DNA from 3 places in the Citrobacter rodentium NBRC 105723 genome. Region 3 is predicted to be linked to each of the others. Evidence: predicted binding sites of a transcription regulator. Region 3 holds the regulator's gene; each other region holds the start of a gene.

Region 1 (4,174 bases), 2.6 Mb from region 3:
AACGGGTGACCACCTCGCGTCCGTCGAGGGTCACGTGGCCGCTGGTGCGCGGCAGGGCGCCATACAGCACTTTCATCAGTTCGGTTCGCCCGGCGCCCATCAGGCCGGAAACGCCGAGGATCTCCCCTTTACGCAACGTAAAGGAGACATGATTAACGCCCGGTCCGCACAGGTTATCGACCTTCAGACGAACCTCGCCTGGCGCTTTATCCAGCCGTGGATATTGATCTTCCAGCTTACGCCCCACCATCATTTCAATCAGTGAATCTTCGGTCAGCGAGGCGACTTCACGTTCGGCAATAAACTGCCCGTCACGGAAGACGGTCACATCGTCGCAGATCTCGAAAATCTCTTTCATGCGGTGAGAGATATAGACAATGCCGCGCCCCTGCGATTTCAGTTCGCGAATGACGCGGAACAGGGATTCGGTTTCAGTATCGGTAAGCGCGTCGGTCGGCTCATCCATAATGATGACTTTTGATTCGAAGCTCAGCACCTTGGCGATTTCCACCATCTGCTGATCGCCTATCGACAGATCGCCCAGCAGGCGGTCGCTCTTAAAGCGCAGGTTGAGCTTCGCTAACAGCAGGTCCGCTTCGGCATACATTTTTTTCCAGTCGATTTTGCCAAAGCGGTTCACAAACTCGCGGCCAAGGAAGATATTTTCCGCAATGGTGAGCTGCGGGATCAGGTTCAGTTCCTGGTGGATGATGCCGATCCCGGCTTCCTGAGATGATTTTGGTCCGTTAAAGGTAGTCTCTTTTCCCAGCCACAACAGCGACCCGGCATCGCGGGTATAGATGCCGGTCAGCACTTTCATCATGGTGGATTTACCGGCGCCGTTTTCACCCACCAGCGCCATCACGCGGCCTGCATAAACGTTGAGCGCGGCGCCGGAGAGCGCCTTCACGCCGGGGAACGACTTATCGATGCCTTTGAGTTGCAGTAATGCGTCCATGATGGCCTCAGAAGGTGACGCCGGCACAGAGAATGATATTCGCATACGGGGAACACTCCCCGCTGCGAATTACCGCCTGACTGTCTGCGGTCTGTTGCTTAAATTGTTCGTGCGTGGTGTAACGAATGTCTATGGTATTTCCCTGGCGTTGTTGCAGTTGCTCAATAAAGCTGAGCAACGTTTCGTGGAGTTGCGGATTATGTTGTTTTATTTCCGCCGCAAGAATGGCCGCCTCGACCTGCATTTCACGCGTCACCACCTCCAGTACCTGCATGAACGACGGTACGCCCTGGGTTAACGCCATATCAATACGCGCTGTGCCGTTGGGGATGGGAAGCCCTGCGTCACACACCACCAGCGTATCGGTATGCCCCAGACGGGAGATGACCGATGAGATCTCAGAGTTGAGTACTGCGCCTTTCTTCATTTTTCTGCTCCACCAGCGAAACGTTTCGCTGGCGTCAGTTTAATCTTAAGAGCGCTCAGAAAACCACCATGACGTAGCAGATTTGTGATCGTCGTCGAAACGTTTCGCTAAATGAAATGGAGACTGAAGAAGGTGCCCGGCGGCGCTTCGCTTGCGCGGGCCTACGGGTGTGGTAGGCCGGGTAAGCGTAGCGCCACCCGGCATGTTGAAAGGTTAAATCTCGACCTGAGTACCCAACTCGATGACGCGGTTAGGCGGGATCTCAAACTGGTCCGGCGCGCGCAGCGCGTTACGCTGGAGAATAAGATACAGCTTGCCGCGCAGGCGCAGATACCACGGGCGCTTGCCGATAATTAACGACTCATGCGACATAAAGAAAGACGTCTCCATCATCCGGCAGCTCAGTCCTTCCAGACCGCAGCGATGGAATACCTCTTCCACATTCGGCGTTTCCCGCCAGCCGTAGCTGGCGACAACGCGCCAGAAGGTCGGCGAGAGTTGTTCAATCTGCACGCGGCGAACGTTGTGCACATAGGGCGCATCTTCCGTCCGCAAAGTCAGCAGGATCACCCGCTCATGCAGCACCTTGTTATGCTTCAGGTTGTGCATCAGGGCAAACGGAATGACGTTCAGCGCGCGGGACATATACACGGCGGTGCCCGGCACCCGCACCGGCGGTGATTTTTCCAGCGAGGCGATCATCGCTTCCAGCGAATTACCGTGCTCATGCATACGGCGCAGCAGACGGAAGCGCTCGCTTTTCCAAGTGGTCATGATGGTGAACATTAGCAGACCCAGCGACAGCGGTAGCCAGCCGCCGGACAACAGCTTGTCGAGGTTGGCGGAAAACAACGGAACATCGATGCACAGGAAAGCCACCAGAATCAGCGCCACGAAGTACTTATTCCAGTGCCAGTTTTTACGCGCCACGGTAGTGGAAAGAATGGTGGTCAGCACCATCGTACCGGTGACGGCAATCCCATACGCCGCCGCCAGGTTGCTGGAGTGCTCGAAGCTGACGATAACAATCACCACGGCGATATAGAGCATCCAGTTGACGAACGGAATATAGATCTGCCCGGACTCCATTTCGGAGGTGTGAATAATACGCATCGGCGACAGATACCCCAGGCGAACCGCCTGACGGGTCAGCGAAAAGACGCCGGAGATGACCGCCTGCGAAGCGATAACCGTCGCCAGCGCGGCGAGGATCAGCAGCGGAATCAGCGCCCAGTCAGGCGCCAGCAGGAAGAACGGGTTTTTGATCGCTTCCGGTTGCTTTAACAGCAGCGCCCCCTGACCAAAGTAGTTCAGCACCAGCGACGGCAGCACGACAGAGAACCATGCCAGACGGATCGGGAACTTACCGAAGTGCCCCATATCGGCATACAGCGCTTCAACGCCGGTGATCGAGAGCACCACCGCGCCAAGCGCAATAAACGAAACGGTTTTATATTCGAGGAAGAAATGTATCGCCCACATCGGGTTTAAGGCGTGGAGAACTTCCGGGTTGCCAATAATGCTGCGCACGCCCAGCACCGCCAGCACCAGAAACCAGGTCAGCATGATCGGCGCAAACAGCTTGCCCACCATCCCCGTACCGTGCTTCTGAATCATAAACAGCAGCGTCAGAACGACAATCGACAGCGGAACAATCCAGGTATCCAGCTGCGGCGCGACGATCTCCAGACCCTCTATCGCCGACATGACCGAAATCGCCGGGGTGATCACCACCTCGCCATAAAAGAAGCTGCCGCCAATCAGCCCCATAATCACCAGCATGGAGGTTGTACGCGCGGAGGTATTCCGCCCGGCCAGCGACATCAGCGTCAAAATGCCCCCCTCACCGGCGTTATCCGCCCGCATGACGAAGGTCAGGTACTTGATGGAAACCACCAGGATCAGCAGCCAGAAAATCAGCGACAGAAAGCCAAAAACAGCATCGCGTTCAACGCCAAAGCCAAACTGACCGGACAAACATTCACGAAGAGTATAGAGTGGGCTGGTGCCAATATCACCGTAGACAACCCCGATCGCCGCGAGGGTAATCGCAGACAATGATTGCTTATTATGAGTGCTCATAGACTAGTCTTTCATATATAAAGAAATGTGTACCTGGTCCCCTGGCCCACAAAAAAGCGCACAGTATGCACGATTAATCGCAAAATCGTACCCCTAAATAAGACCAGATTAACCTGGCTCAAAGAAAAAGAAACCGCCTGCCAAACCAGTTCAGCCTCTGATACGTTACGTCTATACTCGCTGATAACGCTGTCCATTTCACGAAGGATGCCACTCTATTATGGCTCACCCACATTTAATAGCGGAAAGAATTTCGCGCCTGAGCAGCGCGCTGGAAAAGGGGTTATTCGAGCGCAGCCATGCCATTCGTTTATGCCTGCTGGCGGCCCTGAGCGGCGAGAGCGTTTTCTTACTGGGCCCGCCAGGGATAGCTAAAAGCCTGATCGCCCGCCGCCTGAAATATGCTTTCCGGAATGCGCGCGCTTTCGAATATTTAATGACCCGTTTTTCCACGCCGGAGGAGGTATTCGGCCCGCTTTCGATTCAGGCGCTGAAAGACGAAGGGCGTTATGAGCGTTTAACCACCGGCTATCTTCCGGAAGCCGAAATAGTCTTTCTTGATGAGATCTGGAAGGCAGGTCCGGCCATCCTGAATACCCTGCTGACCGCCATCAATGAGCGCCACTTTCGAAACGGGGCGCATGAAGTAAAAATCCCGATGCGTCTGCTGGTGGCGGCATCCAACGAACTGCCGGAAGCGGACAGCA
Region 2 (4,174 bases), 890 kb from region 3:
TTTGTCGTCATGCCGGACGGCGACGCGTTGCGTCTTATCCGGCCTACGGATACGTAATTTGTCGTCATTTCGGATGCGTAGTTTGTAGGCCGGGTAAGGCGAAGCCGCCACCCGGCGCTTTTTTTAACCGCGCAGCCAGTCCGCCACCTCTTCAAACGTCCCGCGAAACGCAATCTTGTCCGCTTTCTTTTCCAGCTGATAGCGGTACATCGGGTCGTAATACTCTTCCAGCAGCGGCGACAGCCAGCTGAAATGCGCGTCGGTGCTGCCGGTGCGGCGCTGTTCGGCAAGCGCGGCCTCCAGCTTCGCGGACAGTTCGGCAAAACGTTGCAGGCCCAGACGGCGGCGAATAGCGAAAAGCCCGTGGTGCAGATATTCACTGTATTCCTGCCAGCCCTGCACTTCTCCATATGCGTGGGTGAAATCATGATGCATGCGGACGAAATACTCTTCGCGCAGGCGCTCCAGACGGCGCGCAAACGGATCGTCAACCACGGCGATGGTCGCCTGCGCCATACGCGCGCGCAGACATTCCGGCAGATGGTTCGAGCCAATCATCCGCCCCTCATCCTCCAGTACCCAGCGCGAGGTCTGTTTTTTCAGTAAGGTCACCGCCAGCAGGTTTTCGAAGCTCGCCTGGCTGAGCTGCGCCTCCAGCGTGCGGCCAAACGACGAGCCGCGATGGCGCGCAAGACCTTCCAGATCTACCCCGTCCGACCGTTGCTGAACCAGCTGCGTTTTGCCATTGCCGGTGCAGCCGCCGATCAGCACAATCGGTTTTTGCACCAGTTCTTCCGTCGCCGCTATCGCCGCCTGGCGCAGCGCTTTGTAGCCGCCTTTAATCAGCGGGTAATCGATACCGGCTTCGCGCAGCCACTGTTGGGTAATATGCGAGCGCTGACCGCCGCGGGCGCAGCACAGGTAGCCGTGCGGATGTCGCCGACATGCCGCAATCCAGGCCTCCAGACGCTGCTGGCGTATGTCGCCGCAAACCAGCTGATGACCCAGCGCCAGAGCAGCCTCCGGACCCTGACGTTTGTAGCAGGTGCCGACGGCGGCGCGCTCCTCATCGTTCATCAGCGGTAAATTGATTGCGCCGGGCATCGCGCCCTGCTGAAATTCAACCAGCGCGCGGACATCAATTAAGGGCGTATCGGCGCTAAGCAGCGCGCGATAGTCCGTACCATCGTTCATGTGAAATCCTGAAAATACAAAACCGCAATGGAAGGGATTTTACGCGCTGAGGGCGGGAACGGGGAAGGAAGATCCTTCCCCCTGGCACGAATTGTTTTATTGCAGCTGGCTTTGCGCCCAGGCGATACCGCTGGCGTATTCCGGCGGTAGCAGCGGGGCGAGAGCTTCCAGCGTCGCGCTCAGACGCGCGGTGTCGCTGTCGGTCAGGTTCAGGTGACCTACTTTACGGCCCGGACGCACCTCTTTGTCGTACCAGTGCAGATGCACCAGCGGCAGCTTCAGCCAGTCGTAGTTGAGATCGCTGCCAATCAGATTCACCATCACCGACGGGCTGTTGACGACCGGGGGCGGCAGCGGCAGGCCGGTAATCGCCCGCAGATGCAGTTCAAACTGGCTGATGCTGGCGCCGTTCTGCGTCCAGTGGCCGCTGTTGTGTACGCGCGGCGCCAGTTCGTTGATAAGCAGCCCTTCCGGGGTGACAAAGCACTCCATCGCCATCACGCCGACGTAATTCAGCTCATGCATAATCGCCGACAGCATTGATTCCGCCTGCGCCTGCTGCTTTGCATTAGCCTGCGGGAAGGCAACGCTGGTGCGCAGTATGCCTTCCTGATGCAGATTATGCGTCAGCGGGTAGAACACCGTGCTGCCGTCAAAGGCGCGCGCGCCTACCAGCGACACCTCCGCAGAGAAATTAATGCCCTGCTCAATGATACACTCGCCATAGCAGTCCGCCGGAAGCGGGTCGGTATCAGCGGCGCGCAGACGCCACTGGCCGCGGCCATCGTAGCCGCCGACGCGACGTTTAACGATCGCCAGTTCGCCCAGCCGCGCAAATATCGCAGGCCATTCACTGCTGTCCGCCAGCAGCTGCCACGGCGCGGTCGCCAGGCTGAGCTTATCGAACAGCTGTTTTTGCGTCAGACGATCGGCAATAATCGGGAACACGTCGCGGTTAACGAAAGCCGGGTGCTGCGCCAGTTCGCGGGTCAGCGCCGTTTCCGGCCAGCGTTCAATTTCAGCGGTAATGACGCTTTGCCGGAACGGCACCGCGGCAGGCTCCGCGTCCAGCCCGACCGGCCAGACGGCAATGCCCAGCGGTTCGCCAGCCTGGCGCAGCATCCGCCCCAGCTGTCCGTTGCCCAGTACGCAAACCTGTTTCATGCGCCACCTCGCGGATCCGGGTTCTCAAGCACCTCATCCGTTTGCGCTTTACGCCAGGCGCTCAGCCGCTGATGCAGCTCTTTGTCGTGGGTCGCCAGAATTTGCGCTGCCAGCAGCGCCGCGTTCGCCGCACCCGCTTTACCAATCGCCAGCGTTCCGACCGGAATACCGCGCGGCATCTGCACGATGGAGTAAAGACTGTCGACGCCGCTCAGCGCCGCGCTTTGTACCGGTACGCCCAGCACCGGCACCAGCGTTTTCGCTGCAATCATACCCGGAAGATGCGCCGCGCCGCCGGCACCGGCGATAATCACTTGATAGCCGTTTTCTTCCGCACTTTCGGCGAAGCTGAACAGCTTATCAGGCGTGCGATGCGCGGAGACCACCTCTGTGTGGTGCGGGACGTTCAGTATGTCGAAGATTTCGGCGGCGAACTGCATGGTAGCCCAGTCGCTTTTGGACCCCATCACGATGGCGACACGCGCCGGGTTATTGCGGGAAGACATGCGTCTGAAAACTCCTGTGGTGCGGGACACTCAACTTTTGAGGCCACAGAGAATAGCATGGAAAAAGGGCAAGGAAAACGATTGCGCGCTTAATGCTTCATTCTTCAGGCTGGCTCATCTTCAGGGAAATCACCGGTCTGCTGCTCTGATGCATCGCGAAGCATTTGGCGTAAAGACGAAAGGCTGTTTTTAGCAGTTAAAACGGGAAGGGGATCAGCTCAACCGCTTCCGGCGTGACTTTAACCATTGAGCCTTCGCTGTGCCAGGCGCCCAGCACCACGCGGAATGCGGGCTGGCCGTTCGCGGTAAGTTCATGGACCGCCGGGCGATGGGTATGACCGTGGATCAGCCACTGAACCTGATGTTTTTCCATGACCGCGACAACTGCACGTTGGTTAACGTCCATGATCGCCAGCGATTTACTGCTGTTGGCGGCCTTGCTGCCCGCACGCATTTTTGCGGCTACCCGCTTACGGAGAAACAGCGGCAGGGAGAGAAACAGGGTTTGTAGCCAGCGCTGGTGAACTTTTGCCCGAAACGCCTGATAGCCGCGATCGTCGGTGCACAGGGTATCGCCGTGCATAATCAGTATCTGGCGACCATACAGCGTGAGCACTTTCTCCTCCGGCAGCAGAGTCATGCCGCTTTCGCGTGCGAAGCGTTTACCGAGCAGAAAATCGCGGTTGCCGTGAATAAAAAAGCAGGGAACGCCTGCGTCAACCAGTGCGCTAATCGCCGCGGCGATTTGCCGGTGCAGGGGGGGAGTATCGTCATCGCCGATCCAGGCTTCAAACAGATCGCCGAGAATGTACAGCGCGTCGGCCTGACGAGCATCATCGGCTAAAAAACGCAGAAAACCGGCGACGATCGCCGGTTCTTCCGCGCAGAGATGAAGATCTGCGATAAACAGTGTCGCCACGATTACTCGCTGACGGTCACGTTTTCGATGATCACGTCTTCTTTCGGTACGTCCTGATGCATACCGCTGCGGCCGGTGGCGACGCCTTTGATTTTGTCTACCACGTCCATGCCTTCAACCACTTCAGCGAATACGCAGTAGCCCCAGCCTTGCATGCTTTCGCCGGAGAAGTTCAGGAAGTCGTTGTCGACAACGTTAATGAAGAACTGCGCGGTTGCCGAGTGTGGAGCCTGAGTACGCGCCATTGCCAGCGTGCCACGGGTGTTTTTCAGACCGTTATTCGCTTCGTTTTTGATCGCTTCTTTCGTCGCTTTCTGCTTCATGCCAGGTTCGAAACCGCCGCCCTGAATCATAAAGCCGTTAATCACACGGTGGAAAATGGTGTTGTTGT
Region 3 (4,174 bases):
TTTACCTTGTGAAACGGTAATATTTGCTTATTGCGTTCAAAAATTTTGCAGGCAGATTATGTGGTCAGAATACGCGCTGGAAGTGGTGGATGCGGTGGCGCGCAACGGGAGTTTCAGTTCGGCAGCGCAAGAGTTGCACCGGGTGCCTTCGGCGGTAAGCTATACGGTACGTCAACTGGAAGAGTGGCTGGCGGTGCCGCTGTTTGAGCGGCGGCACCGGGATGTGGCGCTGACGCCTGCCGGCGTATGGTTTTTAAAAGAAGGGCGTTCTGTTATCAAAAAAATGCAGGACACCCGTCGGCAGTGTCAGCAAATTGCTAACGGCTGGCGCGGGCAGTTGCCGATCGCGGTGGACAATATTGTTCGGCCTGAGCGCACCGGGCAGATGATCGTCGATTTCTATCGCCACTTCGACGATGTGGAGCTGCTGGTGTTTCAGGAGGTCTTTAACGGCGTCTGGGATGCGCTCTCTGACGGCAGGGTGGAACTCGCCATCGGCGCGACCCGCGCCATTCCGGTAGGGGGACGCTACGCCTTTCGGGATATGGGGATGCTGAGCTGGAGCTGCGTGGTCGCCAGCCATCACCCCCTGGCGGCGATGGCTGGACCGATAAGCGATGACACGCTGCGAAACTGGCCCTCGCTGGTGCTGGAAGATACCTCGCGCAATTTGCCTAAACGGGTAACGTGGCTGCTGGACAATCAGAGGCGGGTGGTGGTGCCGGACTGGGATTCGTCCGCCACCTGCATCAGTGCCGGACTCTGTATCGGCATGGTGCCGACCCACTTTGCCAAACCGCATCTTAACGCGGGACGATGGGTGGCGCTTGAGCTGGAAAATCCCTTCCCGGACGCCGCCTGCTGTCTGACCTGGCAGCAAAATGATATGTCGCCCGCGCTGGCGTGGCTGCTGGAATATCTGGGAGACAGCGAAACGCTGAACCGGGAGTGGCTGCGGGAGCCTGATGAGACGCCCGCAGAGAAGGCTTAGCGGCGATAGTCGCGGAACGGGCCGTCGGCCACCGAACGACGCTCAATCAGGCGCGGATGCACCTCTATTGACTGCGACTCCTCACGCTTGTTGACGATGCGGTCCAGCAGCATATTAAAGGCCGTTTCACCCAGCGAATCTTTTGGCTGGTGGATAGTGGTCAATGCCGGGGTAAAGAAGCGGGCGTTGCGCACGTTGTCATAGCCAATCAGCGACACATCCTGCGGAACGCGCAGGCCCATTTCGTCAGCGGCGCAGAGCGCACCCATTGCCATGATGTCGCCGCCGCAAAATACTGCCGTCGGGCGATGCGACTGCGACAGGATCTGCTGCATGGCGCGATAGCCGGACTCGGGTTCAAAATCGCCCTGCACAATCCAGTTTTCCGGCACTTTAATCAGCGCCTCTTCCATCGCTTTCATAAAGCCGGCCAGGCGGCCCGCGCCGGTGTTGCGCTCCAGCGGACCCGGAATTACGCCGATTTCACGATGTCCGCGCTCCACCAGGTAGCGACCCGCCATATAACCGCCCTCAAAGGCGTTATCGATCACCGAGTCGGTAAAGTCGGCTTTCGCTTCGCCCCAGTCCATCACCACCATAGGGATATGGCGATACTCCTCCAGCATTGCGAGCAGGGGATCGGGATACTCAGAGCACATCACCAGCAGACCGTCGACGCGCTTCTGCGCCATCATCGACAGATAGGCGCGCTGTTTTTCCAGGTTGTTCCAGGCGTTGCCGAGGATCAGGGTGTAGCCTTTCTGGAAGCAGTTTTTTTCCACCGCTTCAATAATTTCGGCAAAATACGCGGCTTCGCTGCTGGTCGCCAGCAGGCCAATGGATTTGGTGTGATTCACCTTCAGGCTGCGGGCAACGGCGCTGGGGGAATAGTGCAATTCTTTGATTGCCGCCCACACCGCGTTACGCGTTTCCTCTGCAACGAAACGCGTTTTATTGATTACGTGTGATACGGTTGTAGTGGAAACGTTTGCTCGCTTCGCTACATCTTTAATGGTTGCCATTACATCTCACTCCAGACCCTGCCTGAACATTAAATACGCTAAGTAATCGTTTGCCTTTACACACCCCGATCGCAACATCAGGGTTGCGGCACGCCGGGAAAACGACACGGAACGTCAGGAAGGGGTCAATGGCCGGTACGCTAAACAAGTAAGCGTCGAATTTTGGCTGATCTTAACGAAAAGGGGAAGTGTTAAAAACAGATATCACTCTAAAACATGGGAGATTTTTACCGTCAAGTGTGCAAAAATGCGCTATATCACTTTTTGTGTGGGTATAAAAAGGAGAAAACTTGATGAGCACCGATCTGAAATTTTCATTAATCACCACGTTTATTGTTCTGGCCCTGATTGTTGCGGGTGGTTTAACCGCAGCGCTGCACTGATTCATCGCTGAGGGGGCGGTTGCTCCCTCACGCTCGCCGCTATTGTTATCGGTTTTGCAAAAGTCTTTTGTAAAATTGTAAACTTCTCTTTTTTTGTGATTAGCATCATACTTTTGACTTTCCTTAGCATCGCGAATAAACGCGGACAGGCGGAGTCATTACCGTATGAAAATAAATTATCCCTTACTGGCGCTGGCCATTGGCGCATTCGGTATCGGTACGACTGAATTCTCTCCAATGGGCTTATTGCCGGTTATTGCCCGCGGCGTCGATGTGTCGATACCCGCAGCAGGGATGCTGATCAGCGCTTACGCCGTTGGGGTGATGGTCGGCGCGCCGCTCATGACGCTGCTGCTTTCGCACCGTGGCCGCCGTAATGCCTTGATCTTTCTGATGGCTATCTTCACGCTGGGGAACGTGCTTTCCGCTATCGCGCCTGATTACGCCACGCTGATGCTGTCCCGCATCCTCACCAGCCTCAACCACGGCGCATTTTTCGGCCTCGGTTCCGTTGTCGCCGCAAGCGTGGTGCCAAAGCACAAGCAGGCGAGCGCGGTCGCCACTATGTTTATGGGGCTGACCATCGCCAACATTGGCGGCGTGCCGGCGGCAACCTGGCTTGGGGAAACCATTGGCTGGCGCATGTCGTTTATTGCGACCGCCGGACTGGGGGTGATCGCCATAGTGAGCCTGTTTTTCTCCTTGCCGAAAGGCGGCGCCGGTACGCGTCCGGAGGTGAAAAAAGAGCTGGCTGTGCTGATGCGCCCGCAGGTGCTGTCGGCATTACTGACCACGGTGCTGGGCGCCGGCGCTATGTTCACGCTTTATACTTATATCGCGCCGGTATTGCACAGCATCACCCATGCCACGCCAGCGTTTGTCACCGGGATGCTGGTGCTGATTGGCGTTGGCTTCTCTATCGGCAACTATCTTGGCGGTAAACTGGCCGATCGCTCGGTTAACGGCACGCTGAAAGGCTTTCTGCTGTTGCTGATGGTGATTATGCTGGCGATCCCGTTCCTTGCGCGCAATGAACTGGGGGCGGCCATTAGTATGGTGGTCTGGGGGGCGGCAACCTTTGCGGTCGTGCCGCCGCTGCAAATGCGCGTGATGCGTGTGGCGCACGAAGCGCCGGGCCTGTCGTCCTCGGTCAACATTGGCGCCTTTAATCTCGGTAACGCGCTGGGCGCCGCCGCGGGCGGGGCGGTGATTTCCGGGGGGCTGGGCTACAGTTTCGTGCCGGTAATGGGGGCGATTGTCGCCGGGCTGGCGTTACTGCTGGTGTTTGTCTCGGCGAGAAAACAGCCTCAGCCAGAGTGCGTCGCCAGCTAAAATAAAAAGCCGGATGGCGGCAATTGCCCCGTCCGGCCTGTATTCACGCCCGATGCGCGGGCGTTGAGGCAGTTACGCGGCGAAGTTCTTCGCTACAAACGCCCAGTTAACCAGCGCCCAGAAATTTTCCAGATAACCCGGACGCGCATTGCGATAGTCAATGTAATAGGCGTGTTCCCATACGTCGACCGTCAGCAGCGGCGTGGCGTCGGTGGTCAGCGGCGTACCGGCGTTTGAGGTGGAGACGATCGCCAGCTTGCCGTCTTTTCCTTTGACCAGCCAGGTCCAGCCAGAACCGAAATTCTTGATTGCGGCATCGGTAAACTGTGCTTTGAAGTCGGCGAAGCTGCCGAAAGAGGCGACTATCGCATCAGCCAGCTCACCCGTCGGTTCTCCCCCGGCGTTCGGCGCCAGGCAGTTCCAGTAGAACGTGTGGTTCCAGACCT

What was found. The regulator PurR, encoded in region 3, represses purine synthesis genes. The targets are predictions, from matches to a motif close to CANGCAAACGTTTGCNTG.
Region 1: rbsD (D-ribose pyranase) is a predicted target of PurR. The motif match lies at 1,399-1,416, and genes of this name have one in related genera.
Region 2: purE (5-(carboxyamino)imidazole ribonucleotide mutase) is a predicted target of PurR. The motif match lies at 2,935-2,952, and genes of this name have one in related genera.

The regions. Positions count from the first base shown of each region.
Region 1 is NZ_CP082833.1:1,370,553-1,374,726, reverse strand. It holds gene rbsA (ribose ABC transporter ATP-binding protein RbsA) at 1-958, opposite strand, end outside; gene rbsD (D-ribose pyranase) at 966-1,385, opposite strand; gene kup (low affinity potassium transporter Kup) at 1,599-3,467, opposite strand; gene ravA (ATPase RavA) at 3,688-4,174, shown strand, end outside.
Region 2 is NZ_CP082833.1:4,974,898-4,979,071, reverse strand. It holds gene mnmH (tRNA 2-selenouridine(34) synthase MnmH) at 124-1,194, opposite strand; gene purK (5-(carboxyamino)imidazole ribonucleotide synthase) at 1,291-2,358, opposite strand; gene purE (5-(carboxyamino)imidazole ribonucleotide mutase) at 2,355-2,864, opposite strand; gene lpxH (UDP-2,3-diacylglucosamine diphosphatase) at 3,061-3,783, opposite strand; gene ppiB (peptidylprolyl isomerase B) at 3,786-4,174, opposite strand, start outside.
Region 3 is NZ_CP082833.1:4,081,529-4,085,702, reverse strand. It holds gene punR (DNA-binding transcriptional activator PunR) at 59-991, shown strand; gene purR (HTH-type transcriptional repressor PurR) at 988-2,013, opposite strand; gene cydH (cytochrome bd-I oxidase subunit CydH) at 2,307-2,396, shown strand; gene K7R23_RS19395 (MFS transporter) at 2,562-3,728, shown strand; gene sodB (superoxide dismutase [Fe]) at 3,801-4,174, opposite strand, start outside.